2 regions of the Rhizobium sp. WSM1328 genome follow, and region 2 is predicted to be linked to the other one. Evidence: riboswitches for the same ligand, from Rfam matches in the RefSeq annotation. Region 2 holds a riboswitch; the other holds the start of a gene.

Region 1 (7,130 bases), 360 kb from region 2:
CAGCGTGCCGAGAAGCCAGAGGGTCACTCCAGACACCACGATCGACACGCATTGCCGTCCGGCCCTGCTTTGGAAAAACACCGGCATTATGCCTTCTCCATCTCCACCTTCGCGGAAATATCACGAAAGTCTGAAATGTTTGTTGAAACCAGAAGGCGAATTATCAGAGGCGGCAGCCTGTTGCTGTGCCGCAGAGAGACCCGACGGGGCCTGTGGGGAACCAGGGCGTCGTTATCAGCGCGATCGCCTTCGTGGTTCGGGAGACCGGCTGATGCGGGAAAAGAACGAAGGCGAGCGTGCTAATGCATCGCTCGCCCTTTCTCGTGCTTCAGGCGGTGACGATCAGCAGCGGAACGCTGAAGATGAGACCGACCAGAACCGTGACTGTGGCGACACGCATAAAACGCAGGCGTCGCGTGCGCTCGCCACTCCAATCATATGTCATTCTTCCATCTCCTTGGGACAAGGAAGTAGTCCCCGCAAAGCCGGGTTCAACATAGATGACGCGATTTGCTTGTGCAAAGCTGGATAAGATCAGCAGTCTCTAATGCTGGAAGCGCAGAGACCAGCGCTGTCCGTTGCTGGTCATGCGGATGACGGAAAGCGGCTCGACGTCGCTCAGCCAGAAGGAGGAGAGCGGCGCCTGCAGTACATGCACGATCGCTGCCCGGATGACGGCCGCGTGGCTAACGGCGATCACATGGCCGCCGAGGCTCGATTGCTCATCCATCCAGCCGGCGATGCGCGTGCGCAGATCAACAAGGCTCTCGCCGCCATGCGGGGCCCCTTCCGGATCGCTCATCCAGCCCATGAGGTTTTCCGGCTCTTCGGTCCCGATCGTCGTGATCGACCTGCCGGCCCAGCGGCCATGGTCGCAGTCGCGAAGTGCGAGGTCTATGCGGGCTTCGAGGCGGAGCGCTTCCGCGGTCTGGCGGGCACGCAAAGCCGGGCTCATGGCAATTCGATCGGCGCGGGGCGGGGGGATCATCCTGCCGGCCTCCTCCACTGCCTTATCCTCGAGCGGTTCGTCGAGCGGGAACAGGGCCTTGCGGCTTGCTGCCGTCGCGCCGTGGCAGATCCAGGTGAGGCGCGTGTTCACGGTCGTTCTTGTCTCCCGGAATGCGGCGACAGCGTCCTTCGCCGGCTTGTGAAGTTTCGTTGACAGTCTCTTCGGCGTGCAGATATAACCGTGCAGTTGCGGGTTTGGAAGCCGGTGTAAGTCCGGCGCGGTCGCGCCACTGTGACCAGCGTGTCGAAAGCTCTTCGCGCTGGAAGTCAGACCCTACTGCACAAGCACTCTTTCGACTGAACGCGTCATTCCCGGAGGAATACATGTCTGACACCACTTTCGCGCCCGTTGCGGTACCGGCGCCGATCCCTGTAGGCGAGATCCTGCCCTGGGCGATCTTCGGCGGCCTGCTGATGCTCATCGTCCTCTATTTCGTCGGCACCGAGGAAGGCGCAATGGCGCTGTTCAACGGCATGTATGTGCACGAATTCGTGCATGACGGCCGCCATCTCCTCGGCTTTCCCTGCCACTAAAGCGCGTCGCGATCTTTCAGATTCGCTCATCGCGCTATAGGTTTTTGTTTTACGCATGTCTTTATCGCAAAACCGCGGCACACTTTTGCGCGACGTGCCTTAAGGGAGTTCCGGACATGGTTGGAAACCTCTTGCTTCGCGGCATGCTCGCGGGCCTGATTGCTGGCATCCTGGTTTTCGCTTTCGCCCATACGTTCGGCGAGCCGCTGGTCGATGCGGCGATCGCCTTCGAGGAGGCGAGCGCCCAGGCGGCCGGCGAAGCTGCCGAACCCGAAATCGTCAGCCGCGCCACACAGGCCGGTCTCGGCCTTTTCACCGGCGTCATGGCCTACAGCGCCGCCGTCGGCGGGCTCTTCGCGCTCGCTTTCGCTTTCGTGCACGGCCGCTTCAGCAGCCTTTCGCCGCGCGGCACCTCGGCCGTCATCGCCATTGCCGCCTTCGTGGCGGTCGTCCTCGTTCCCGGGATCAAGTATCCGGCCAACCCGCCGGCAGTCGGCAATCCCGATACGATCGGCGCCAGGACCGAGCTGTTCTTCCTGATGATCGTCGTCTCGCTTGCGGCGCTGATTGCCGCAGTGGCGCTGTCGCGCCGCCTGTCCGAGCGTTTCGGTCTCTGGAACGGCGCGATCATCGCCGGCATCGCCTATCTCGTCTTCATCGGCGTGGTGCTCTATCTGCTGCCGCCGATCAACGAGGTGCCGGAGAACTTCTCGGCGATGGTGCTCTGGCGTTTCCGCACCACTTCGCTCGGAATGCATGTGATCCTCTGGGCAACGCTCGGCCTCGGCTTCGGAGCGCTGGCGGAAAAGCGGCTTGCGGTCGGGGGCGGGGAACGCGGCCGGCCGGCCACGGCATTGCACTGAACGCATCGAAGGACGCCGCTTTGCCGGCGCCCTGAACTTTTCGGGCGAGTATGAAAAACGACAGAGCCAGACCACTGCTGTTGACGGCGTTCTCTGCCGTCGCGTTTTTTTGTGTGGTCGCTGGAAGCGCTTTTGCCCATAGCCGCAGCGACGGCGGCAGCCATGCGGGTCTGGATATCCCGCAAATTTCCCACGGCGAGATGGCTGTCATGTCTGACTATCGCAGTGGGATTGTCGATCTTGCATCCCGTGCTGTCGATACGAACGAGCCGTTCCGCCGCGTGCTGAACTATGCAGAGATCCAGTATTCCTACTGTCTGTGGGGCCGGATGCCGGGCAGCGTGACGGATGAGGAAAGCCCGTTCAACGAATGCGCTCATGCCTATCTCGCCGCGACCAAGGCGGTCTTGCTTTCGATGCGCGAGATGCCGCGGGAGGCTGCCGCGGCGGGTGAAATCATTTCCGCGGTCGACGCCGACATGGTGCGGCGCGGGCTTGCGCTGATCAGCTGCCGGTTCAGCGACGAAGCCTTCAACACCGCCGATATCGTCAAGCCGCGCTGGAGCGAGATCCCATTCCATGCCGCCAGCATGGCGTCGCTGACGGGGCTTGCCGCGTTGTTCGGACTTGGCGTGTTTGCGCTTCGTCGCTTCTCGCGACCGAAAGCTCAGTCGTCGGAATAGCGCTGCTCGCGCCACGGATCGCCGTAGATGTGGTAGCCGTTCTTTTCCCAGAAGCCGGCCTGGTCGGCAGGCATCAGCTCGATGCGGCGCAGCCATTTGGCGCTTTTCCAGAAATAGAGATGCGGCACGACGAGGCGCATCGGGCCGCCGTGCTCCGGTGTCAGCGGCAGGCCTTCCCAGGCGGTGGCGAGGATCGCATCCTCGGCAGCGAAATCGGAGAGCGGCAGGTTGGTGGTATAGCCGTCATAACTCGTCAGCATGACGTAAGCGGCTTCAGGCTTCGGCATGGCGAGGTCGAGCAGATTGCGCGTCGAAACGCCCTTCCATTTGTTGTCGTAGCGCGACCAGGTGGTGACGCAGTGGATATCGCTCACCCCCGTGCTCTGTTCGATCGCCTGGAAGTCGGCCCAGGTGAGGGTGCGCGTCGTTTCGACGAGGCCGCGCACCTCGAGCCGCCAGGTCTCGGTCGAGATGACAGGCTGCTGGCCGAGATCGAGCACCGGCCAGTTCTTGACGAGGTGCTGGCCGGGCGGCAGGCGCTCGGCTTCGGGACGGCTGATACGGCCGGTCAGGAACTTGCCCTCTGCCGCCCAGCGGCGCTTGGATGTGGTGAGTTTGTTATCGGCGGGCGTCTGGTCGTCGCTCATGGGCGGGGGCCTCCTTGCGGTGCAGCAATAGGACATCCACCCCTGCCGGGTGTCAAGTTTCGACGGCCCCTTGGAAATCCCTACCCACCCCTCTAAACTCGGTCCGTCGGGTATGCCTCGCTGGGGAGTGGAGGCAGAAAGGGGAGGAGCCGGTTCTGTCTTCGAAATATCGTGCGATAGCGGCGTTGCTGGTGGTGCCGCTGATCATCTTCTCCTTCTTCACCTATGGGAGCGCGATTGCGACGCGCGCCTATATGGAGGAAGCCTCGGCGCAGGCAGGAACGGCGTTGCGCCTTGCCGTTTCGGCACTCAGCGGCCATCTCAACCGCTACGAGGCGCTGCCGGCGCTGATCGCCGATCACGACGACATCAAGGAACTGGTGAGCGCGCCTGAGGATGTGGCGCTGCGCGATGCGGCCAATCTCTATCTCAAGGAGATCAACGGACTGCTGAAATCCTCCGATATCTATGTGGTCAAGCCAGACGGAGAGACGATCGCGGCCAGCAATTACGATGGGCCTGCAAGCTTCGTCGGACAAAATTTCAGCTACAGGCCCTATTTCCAGGATGCAATCGAAGGCCGGCAGGCACGGTTTTACGCGCTCGGCACCACCTCGCTGAAGCGCGGCTACTATTTTGCCGCACCGATCCGGACCGGCGCGGATATTCGTGGCGTCATCGTCTTCAAGGTCGATATCGATATGATCGAGTCCTCCTGGGGCGGCGGCGAATACAGGATTTTCGTCTCCGATCCGGAGGGCATCATCTTCATGTCCGGCAGCCCGGAATGGCTCTATGGCGCGATCCTGCCGCTGACGGCCGACCGCGTCGCCCGCACCGAGGCGTCGCGACGCTATGCCAATGCCAGGCTGGCGGCGCTGCCGGTGACGCGTCACCACTTCGAGCAGCATGAGCTGATGACGCTGGCCAGCGAGCGCGGTTCGAGCGAATATCTGGTGCTCTCGCATTACATGCCGGCCGAGGACTGGACGGTGAACGTGCTGATGGAGACGAGTTCCATCCGCGCCCAGGCACGCACGGCGCTTGCTGCCGTGTTTCTCATTCTTTGCATTGCCGGGCTTACGGTGGCCGTCCTTCGCCAGCGGCGGGCGCGGCTTGCCGAGCGCATGCAGATGCAGGCCGAGGCCCGCAACGAGCTGGAGCGGCGCGTCGAGGAGCGCACGGCCGATCTTGCCCGCGTCAACAGCCGCATCGAAGAGGAGATTGCCGAGCGGCGGCTGACCGAGCAACAACTCCGACAGACGCAGGCCGATCTGATCCAGGCGGGCAAGCTTGCCGGGCTGGGGCAGATGTCGGCTGCGCTTTCGCACGAATTCAACCAGCCGCTCGCCGCCGCCAAGACCTACACGGACAGCGCCTCCGTTCTCATCGACCGCGGTCGGACGGAGGAGGCGCGGGACAATATCCGGCGTATCGGCGGGCTGATCGACCGTATGGCTGCGATCAGCCGGCACCTGCGCAACTTCGCCCGCAAGCCGAACGAGAAGCTCGGCCTCGTTTCCCTCGACGAGGCGATGCGCGATACGCTGGAGATCGTCGCCTGGCGGTTGAAGGCGGCGGATGCCGAACTGCTGCTCGCTCTCGGCCCGCGTCCGCCGGTGGTGCGCGCCGGTTCGGTGCGTCTGCAGCAGGTGCTGGTGAACGTGATCTCGAATGCGGCCGATGCGGTGGAAGGGCTGGATGATCGGCGCATCGAGGTTTCGGCCTTCGAGGAGGCCGGAAAGGTGGTGCTGACGGTGCGGGATCATGGACCGGGCGTGCCGGCGGCGATCGCCGAGCGTATCTTCGATCCGTTCTTCACGACGAAGGGCGTCGGCAAGGGGCTCGGCCTCGGGCTTTCGATTTCCTACAACATCATCAAGGATTTCGGCGGCAGCCTGACTGCTGCCAATCATCCCGAAGGAGGCGCGGTGTTCCGCATCGAGCTGCAATCGGCGGCAGGGCTGATGCCGGAGGCAGCGGAATGAACGATGCAAAGATCCTGCTGGTCGACGACGAGGAGGAACTGCGCCGCTCGACGGCGCAGGCGCTGGAGCTCTCCGGCTTCAGCGTCGAGACCTATTCGAACGGCGACCACGTGCTGGAGCTGATCGGCTACAGCTTTCCCGGCGTCGTTGTCAGCGATATTCGCATGCCCGGCATCGACGGCATGACGCTGATGCAGAAGATCCGCGAGCTCGACCCGGAGGTACCGGTCATTCTCGTCACCGGCCACGGCGACGTTCAGCTTGCGGTGAAGGCGATGCGCGAAGGCGCCTATGATTTCATCGAGAAGCCGTTCACGCCGGAGATGCTTGCCGGCGTCATCCGCCGGGCGATGGAGCGGCGCGGCCTGGTGCTCGAAAACCGGCTGCTGAAGGCGGTCGCCGGCAAGCGCGACGATATCGAGGCGCGGCTGCCGGGGCGCACGCAGGTGATGGTGGATCTGCGCTACCGCATCCGGGCGATCGGGGCGAGCGATGCCGATACGCTGATCGTCGGCGAGACCGGGGCCGGCAAGGAGGTGGTGGCGCGGGCGCTCCACGACATCAGCGCCCGGGCGAGCCGGCCGTTCATCGCGATCAATTGTGCCGCACTGCCGGCGAACCTGATCGAGAGCGAGCTCTTCGGCCATGAGGTGGGGGCATTTCCGGGTGCGGTAAGGCCGCGTTATGGAAAGTTCGAACACGGGCGCGGCGGCACGATCCTGCTCGACGAGATCGGCTCCATGCCCTTCGACCTGCAGGCGAAGTTCCTGCGGGTGCTGCAGGAGCGGGTGATCTCCAGGCTCGGATCGAACGAGGTCGTGGCGCTCGACGTGCGCTTCATCGCGACAAGCAAGGTCGATCTGGAAGCGGAGGTGGCGGCCGGGCGTTTCCGCGCCGACCTCTTCTATCGGCTGAACGTCGCGACGCTGCACGTGCCGTCTCTGTCGCAGCGGCGGGCGGATGTTCCGCTGCTTTTCCTGCAGCTGGTGCGGGAAGCGGCTGCTCGCTACGGCCGCGACGAGATGGTCGTTCCGCCGGACGTGACTTCCGACATCGCTCAGCGCGACTGGCCCGGCAATGTGCGTGAATTGAGGAATGCCGCCGATCGTCTGGTCCTCGGGCTCGACAATGGCGGGCGCCAAGCCGAGGAAGCGACCGGGCTTGCTGAGCGTGTCGCCGAATTCGAACGAGGGGTCATTGCCAGCGCGCTGGTGGCGCATGGCGGCAGCCTCAGACCGGTCTATGAGTCGCTCGGCATTTCCCGGAAGACACTCTACGAAAAGATGCAGAAATACGGTCTCGACAAGCGGATGCTGACCACCGAAGGCTAGCTCGGAGCTGGGGCGGCGCTGCAATCTCGCGGTGCGATGGGTGGATTTCCACCCACCGCCAGAGCCGTTTGTTTCC
Region 2 (7,130 bases):
GCGATCCTTTTGATCGGCTGCCCCTGCGCGCTCGTCATCTCAACGCCGGCGGCGATCGCTGCCTCGCTTTCATCCGGTGCGCGGCGCGGGCTGCTGATGAAGGGCGGCGCGGTGCTGGAGACGCTCGGCAAGGTGACGATGGTCGCCTTCGACAAAACAGGCACGCTGACGGAAGGCAAGCCTCAGGTGACTGACATCATTTCCTTTGGTCTGACCGAGGCGCAGGTGCTGTCGCGCGCGGCGGTGCTGGAACAGGGTTCCAGCCATCCGCTGGCGCTGGCGATCCTCAACCGCGCCAAGGCGGACGGCGTTCCCGTGCCGCCGGCCTTCGAGCTGGAAGCGCTGCCGGGCAAGGGCGTCAGCGGCAAAGTCGGTGGTGAGACGCTGGACCTCTTGTCGCCGCCCGCCGCCCGCGAGCGCGGGACGCTCAGTGCTGAACAGGATGCACGCATCTCGGCGTTGAACGACGAGGGCAACAGCGTGTCGGTGCTGCTCGTCAACGGTGTTGTGGCCGGCCTTATCGCCATGCGCGACGAGCCGCGTCAGGATGCCGAGGCCGGGCTCGCTGCCCTCAAATCAGCAGGCGTCAAGGCTATCATGCTGACCGGCGACAACAAGCGGACGGCAGCAGCCGTTGCCGGCATGCTCGGCATCGACTGGCGCGGCGAGATGATGCCGGAGGACAAGCAGCGGGTCGTCGGCGAATTGAAGCGCCAAGGCTTCATCGTCGCCAAGATCGGCGACGGCATCAACGATGCTCCGGCGCTGGCCGCTGCCGATATCGGTATCGCTATGGGCGGCGGCACCGATGTGGCGCTGGAGACGGCGGATGCCGCCGTGCTGCACGGACGCGTTGGCGACGTGGCGCGGATGATCGAACTTTCCAAACTCACGATGCGCAACATCCTGCAGAATATCACCATCGCACTCGGGCTAAAGGCGGTGTTTCTGGTGACGACGATCGCCGGCATTACCGGGCTCTGGCCAGCGATCCTCGCCGATACCGGCGCCACCGTGCTGGTGACGATCAACGCGCTCAGGCTGCTTCGAATAAAAATATGAATGTCGTTTCGGGGAGCCGGCTTCTGCCGGCTCTTTTCTGACGGGTTCTCCACAGCGCTTTTCCGTTAACGCTTCGTTATCCACATCATACACAGTCACGGCGATTCGCTGCCGCCATTGCTGCGCTGCCACAACAACTTGTTGACGTCATCAGCGATTCGCGTACCATATCTAGTGTTCGAGGTTCCGTCGATTCGTGAGGATCGGCGGCTAAGACGGGAATACGGTGCGTTTCGCCATCATGGCGCGGCAATGCCGGAGCTGCCCCCGCAACTGTAAGCGGCGAGCAACTGTCCGATTTCAGGTCACTGGAGCATGATGCTCCGGGAAGGCTGGGGCAGGGTGCTTTGACCCGTGAGCCAGGAGACCTGCCTCGAACGAAACGTCCACGGGCGGGGTGTCCGGAAGGTCGCGTTGCATGGCTGCGGGGAATCTCCGCATCGCGTTTCGCAGGCCCGAGCCTCCGCCCCCGAAACCTTCGCATTGAGCCACTTCGGGGTGAAGTCATGTCAGTATCTCAGTTCAGGCCGCCACCCGCTAGAGGTAGAGGGCGGATCACGCCCAGCGGCTGAACGAGCCGCATCGCTGCAAAATACAGAGTGTTTTCGACGGATATCGCGAGATTTCCGATCGATGTCCTGCGTCCCAATCGCGTCGTCACGAGGAATATCATGACCATCACCGTCTACAGCAAGCCTGCCTGCGTCCAATGCACTGCCACCTACCGCGCCCTCGACCGGTTGGGCGTCGATTATGACATCGTCGATATTTCGCAGAATGCCGAAGCGCTCGATCGGGTCCGCAGCCTCGGCTACATGCAGGCGCCCGTCGTCATCGCCGGCGAGCAGCATTGGGCCGGCTTCCGTCCCGACATGATCAGCGCACTTTCCTGAGGAAAGGCGATGGCTCTGATCGTCTATTATTCCAGCCGGTCCGAGAACACCCATCGGTTCGTCGCCAAGCTCGGACTGCGCGCGGCGCGCATTCCGCCAAATGGCGCAGACGCGTTCCATATCCGCGAACCCTTCGTGCTGATCGTGCCGACCTATAGCGGCGACGGCGGCAAGGGCGCCGTTCCCAAGCAGGTGATCCGTTTCCTCAACGATACGGAAAACCGAGGACACATCCGCGGCGTGATTGCCGCGGGCAACAGCAATTTCGGCGAAACATACGGGCTCGCCGGCGACGTGATCTCAAAGAAGTGCCAGGTGCCTTACCTCTACAGGTTCGAACTGCTGGGCACAGAAGCGGATGTCGCCAACGTCAAACACGGAATGGAACGGTTTTGGACACGGGAATTCTCGAACGCCCTTTGAAAGCAGCGGAAACGCTCGACTACCACGCGCTGAATGCGATGCTGAACCTCTATGACGATCAGGGGCGGATCCAGCTCGACAAGGATCGAATGGCGGCCAAGCAGTATTTCCTGCAGCATGTGAACCAGAACACGGTGTTCTTTCACAATCTCCGGGAAAAGCTCGATTACCTCGTGACCGAGGGCTATTACGAGCAGGAGGTTCTCGACCAGTATTCCTTCAATTTCGTGCGGGATCTGTTCGACCAGGCCTATGCCAAGAAGTTCCGTTTCCCGACCTTCCTCGGCGCCTTCAAATATTACACCAGCTATACGCTGAAGACCTTCGACGGAAAGCGCTATCTCGAGCGCTATGAGGACCGCATCTGCATGGTGGCCCTGGCCTTGGCGCGCGGCGACGAGAGCCTTGCCCGCGACATGGTCGACGAGATCATTTCCGGCCGCTTCCAGCCGGCGACGCCGACCTTCCTCAATGCCGGTAAGAAGCAGCGCGGCGAACTGGTTTCCTGCTTCCTGCTGCGCGTCGAGGACAATATGGAATCGATCGGCCGGTCGATCAATTCGGCGCTGCAATTGTCGAAGCGCGGCGGCGGCGTGGCGCTGTCGCTGACGAATATCCGCGAGGCAGGCGCGCCGATCAAGCATATCGAGAACCAGTCCTCGGGCATCATCCCTGTCATGAAGCTGCTCGAAGACAGTTTTTCCTATGCCAACCAGCTCGGCGCACGGCAGGGCGCGGGGGCCGTCTATCTCAATGCCCATCACCCCGACATCATGCGCTTTCTCGACACCAAGCGCGAAAATGCCGACGAGAAGATCCGCATCAAGACGCTGTCGCTCGGCGTCGTCGTGCCCGATATCACCTTCGAACTCGCGAGGAACAACGAGGACATGTACCTGTTCTCGCCCTATGACGTGGAGCGCGTCTATGGCGTGCCCTTCACCGAGATTTCGGTGACGGAAAAGTACCGCGAGATGGCTGACGACGCCCGCATCTCCAAGAAGAAGATCAAGGCACGCGAATTCTTCCAGGTGCTTGCCGAAATCCAGTTCGAGAGCGGCTATCCCTACATCATGTTCGAGGACACGGTGAACCGGGCAAACCCGATCGCCGGACGTGTTTCGATGAGCAATCTATGCTCGGAAATCCTGCAGGTGAGTGAGGCGAGCGAATATAACGACGACCTCTCCTACAAACATCTCGGCAAGGACATCTCCTGTAATCTCGGCTCGCTGAACATCGCGGCAGCGATGGATTCGGTCGATTTCGGCAAGACGATCGAGACCTCGATCCGGGCGTTGAGTGCTGTTTCCGACATGAGCCACATCTCCTCAGTCCCTTCGATCGAGAAGGGCAATGACGAGAGCCATGCGATCGGCCTCGGCCAGATGAATCTGCACGGCTACCTCGCCCGCGAACGCATCTTCTATGGCTCCGAGGAAGGCGTCGATTTCACCAACATCTATTTCTACACGGTGACCTACTACGCGATCCGCGCCTCGAATCTTTTGGCGGTCGAACGCGGCGCGAGCTTCAAGGGCTTCGAGAACTCGAAATATGCCTCCGGCGACTATTTCGACAAATATACCGACCGGCTCTGGGAGCCTGCGACGGAGAGGGTCAAGGCGCTGTTCGAGACGTCAGGCATTCACATTCCGACGCAGGAAGATTGGGTGGCGTTGAAGAAGGCGGTGATGGCCTCCGGCCTCTATAACCAGAACCTGCAAGCAGTGCCGCCGACAGGCTCGATCTCTTATATCAATCACTCGACCTCCTCGATCCATCCGATCGTCTCGAAGATCGAGATCCGCAAGGAAGGCAAGATCGGCCGCGTCTATTATCCGGCGCCGTTCATGACCAACGACAATCTCGATTATTATCAGGATGCCTACGAGATCGGGCCGGAGAAGATCATCGACACCTATGCGGCGGCGACCCAGCATGTCGACCAGGGCCTGTCACTGACCTTGTTCTTCCGCGACACGGCAACGACGCGCGACATCAACAAGGCGCAGATCCATGCCTGGAAGAAGGGCATCAAGACGATCTACTACATCCGCCTTCGCCAGATGGCGCTGTCCGGCACCGAGGTGCAGGGCTGCGTGTCTTGTACGCTGTGATTTGATATTTCGCTCCGGAGCATTTGCCCCTCACCCTAGCCCTCTCCCCGTTCTGACGGGGAGAGGGGACTTGCCACACGAACCGGCAATAAAGACGGAAAAGGGTGCGGCATATCCCCTTCGCCCCGCTGGCGGGGGTCCGAAGGACGGGTCGAGACCAGTGGCTCGACCCAGGCAACGGTGCCGGCAGGCGGATGAGGGGCAGATCCGGACACATTTCTCAAGAGGGAACACAATGAACATGCAATTGAAGCCGGCCAGCCGCGTGCGCGCCGTCAACTGGAACCGCATCGAGGACGACAAGGATCTCGAAGTCTGGAACCGGCTCACCGGCAATTTCTGGCTGCCGGAAAAGGTGCCGCTTTCCAACGACATTCCCTCCTGGGCGACGCTGACGGCGGCCGAGCAGCAGCTGACCATCCGCGTTTTCACCGGATTGACGCTGCTCGACACGATCCAGAACGGCGTCGGTTCCATCCGGCTGATGGAGGATGCAGCGACGTCGCATGAAGAGGCGGTGCTTTCCAACGTCTCCTTCATGGAGGCCGTGCATGCACGCTCCTATTCCTCGATCTTCTCGACACTGTGCTCGACGCCCGATGTCGACGATGCCTATCGCTGGTCGGAGGAGAACGAATTCCTGCAGCGGAAATCGGCGTTGATCATGGAGCAGTACCGCTCCGGCGATCCGTTGAAAAAGAAGGTCGCGAGCGTCTTCCTCGAAAGCTTCCTGTTTTATTCGGGCTTCTACCTGCCGATGTACTGGTCGAGCCGCGCCAAGCTCACCAACACGGCCGACATGATCCGGCTGATTATCCGCGACGAGGCGGTGCACGGCTATTATATCGGCTACAAGTTCCAGCGCGGGTTGGAGCGGCTCGGCGACGAGCGGAAGCAGGAGATCAAGGATTTCGCCTTCGAACTGCTGCTCGAACTCTACGACAACGAGGCGAAATATACCGAAGCGCTGTATGACGGCGTCGGGCTGACCGAGGACGTCAAGAAATTCCTGCACTACAATGCCAACAAGGCGCTGATGAATCTGGGCTATGAGGCACTTTTCCCGGCCGAGGCCTGCAAGGTCAATCCGGCGATCCTGTCGGCACTTTCGCCGAATGCCGACGAGAACCACGACTTCTTCTCCGGCTCCGGTTCCTCCTATGTGATCGGCAAGGCGGTGGCGACCGAGGACGAGGACTGGGATTTCTGAGGCTTGATCGCAGTCTGCCTCTTATCATTTGCTCCCTCATCGCCCACATTTAGCGGAAACTAAATTCGGTCCTCGCCGATGATGTGGCGTAGCGGGAGTTTTTGATGTCGTCTTTTTTGAACAAGGCCGGGACTGCCGTCGAAGCGGAAGAAGGCGTCTGGCCGATCCGCAGAAGACGGATTCTCGACTGGCTGGTGAACGATACGCGCGGCGAGCGGTTCATCGACAATATCCTGGTGGACATGTGCGAGAAGCTGCGGGCGGCAGGCGTGCCGGTGGCGCGGGTGACATTGCATTTCAGGACGAACCATCCGCAATGGATCGGCGCCCGCATCCTCTGGAAGGAAGGCCTGGCGGAGGCGAAGATCAACACTTTCGCCTATGGTGTCGAAAATACGCCGGAGTTCCTGAAGAGCCCCGTCAACGCGATCCATCAGGGTTCGGAGGAGGTGCGTAGACAGCTGGAAGGCACAGCCGACGGCGACGAGGATTCATTCTATCAGGAACTGCGCGATGACGGCCTCACAGAGTATATCGCCTGGCCCCTCGAGCATACTTTCGGCAAACGGCATGTCGCGACATTTTCGACCAGCCGGCCGGGCGGTTTTACGAGCGAGCATGTCGATTTCCTGCGTGATCTGCTGCCGGCCTTGACGCTCGTCAGCGAAATCCGGCTGAAGAACATCATGGCGCGCACGCTGCTGCAGACCTATGTCGGACCGCATGCGAGCGAACAGATCCTGTCGGGCGTCACGACGCGCGGCAGCGGCGCGACTGTCGGTGCGGCAATCATGATCTGCGACCTGCGCGACTTTACGGCGATCTCCGATCTCTGGCCGCGCGACGATGTCATCCATCTGCTCAACGATTATTTCGACGCCATGTCAGATCCCATCGAGCGGCATGGCGGAGAGATCCTGAAGTTCATGGGTGACGGATTGCTGGCGATCTTCCCGTTAGCCAAGGAAACGGCCTGCCTCGATCTGCTGCAGGCGATCCGCGAAGGGCAGGCGTTGATGGCGCAATTGAACCAGCAATATGCGGGCAACGGACGCGAACCGCTGCGCTACGGCGTCGGGGTGCATGTCGGCGACGTCATGTACGGCAATATCGGCTCGCGCCGGCGGCTGGATTTCACCGTCATCGGCCCGGCGGTCAATGTCGCCTCGCGACTGGAAACCCTGACCAAGGAGGTCAAGCGTCCGGTGCTCTTGTCGCGGGCCTTTGTCGAAATGGCGGGCTGCGCGAAGGACATGGATAGTCTCGGCACCTTCCCGCTGCGCGGGCTTGGAGAGCCCGTCGATGTTTTCGCCTTTCCGGAGCACGTCGCTGCATGATTTTCAGCGCAGGCGGGCTCATACGCCTCGCTTGTTTCCCCAGAGCAGCACGTGCAATTGCGGCAGTACGCGGACTTCAAACCAT

Evidence for each region. Region 2 has a riboswitch for cobalamin ahead of nrdH (glutaredoxin-like protein NrdH). Riboswitches for the same ligand answer to the same signal wherever they lie in the genome.
Region 1: it holds a riboswitch for cobalamin, as region 2 does, so the genes downstream of both, AC2444_RS17525 (CbtB domain-containing protein) here and nrdH (glutaredoxin-like protein NrdH) in region 2, are expected to answer to the same signal.

Annotation. Positions count from the first base shown of each region.
Region 1 covers NZ_CM172788.1:3,479,679-3,486,808, reverse strand. The annotation lists gene AC2444_RS17535 (putative bifunctional diguanylate cyclase/phosphodiesterase) at 1-87, opposite strand, end outside; gene AC2444_RS17530 (histidine phosphatase family protein) at 545-1,099, opposite strand; adenosylcobalamin (AdoCbl) riboswitch at 1,177-1,331, shown strand; gene AC2444_RS17525 (CbtB domain-containing protein) at 1,333-1,542, shown strand; gene AC2444_RS17520 (CbtA family protein) at 1,659-2,405, shown strand; gene AC2444_RS17515 (hypothetical protein) at 2,456-3,088, shown strand; gene AC2444_RS17510 (sulfite oxidase-like oxidoreductase) at 3,073-3,735, opposite strand; gene AC2444_RS17505 (sensor histidine kinase) at 3,927-5,723, shown strand; gene AC2444_RS17500 (sigma-54-dependent transcriptional regulator) at 5,720-7,054, shown strand.
Region 2 covers NZ_CM172788.1:3,835,267-3,842,396, reverse strand. The annotation lists gene AC2444_RS19170 (heavy metal translocating P-type ATPase) at 1-1,062, shown strand, start outside; cobalamin riboswitch at 1,227-1,452, shown strand; gene nrdH (glutaredoxin-like protein NrdH) at 1,734-1,955, shown strand; gene nrdI (class Ib ribonucleoside-diphosphate reductase assembly flavoprotein NrdI) at 1,965-2,378, shown strand; gene nrdE (class 1b ribonucleoside-diphosphate reductase subunit alpha) at 2,417-4,498, shown strand; gene nrdF (class 1b ribonucleoside-diphosphate reductase subunit beta) at 4,734-5,708, shown strand; gene AC2444_RS19145 (adenylate/guanylate cyclase domain-containing protein) at 5,813-7,045, shown strand; gene queE (7-carboxy-7-deazaguanine synthase QueE) at 7,064-7,130, opposite strand, start outside.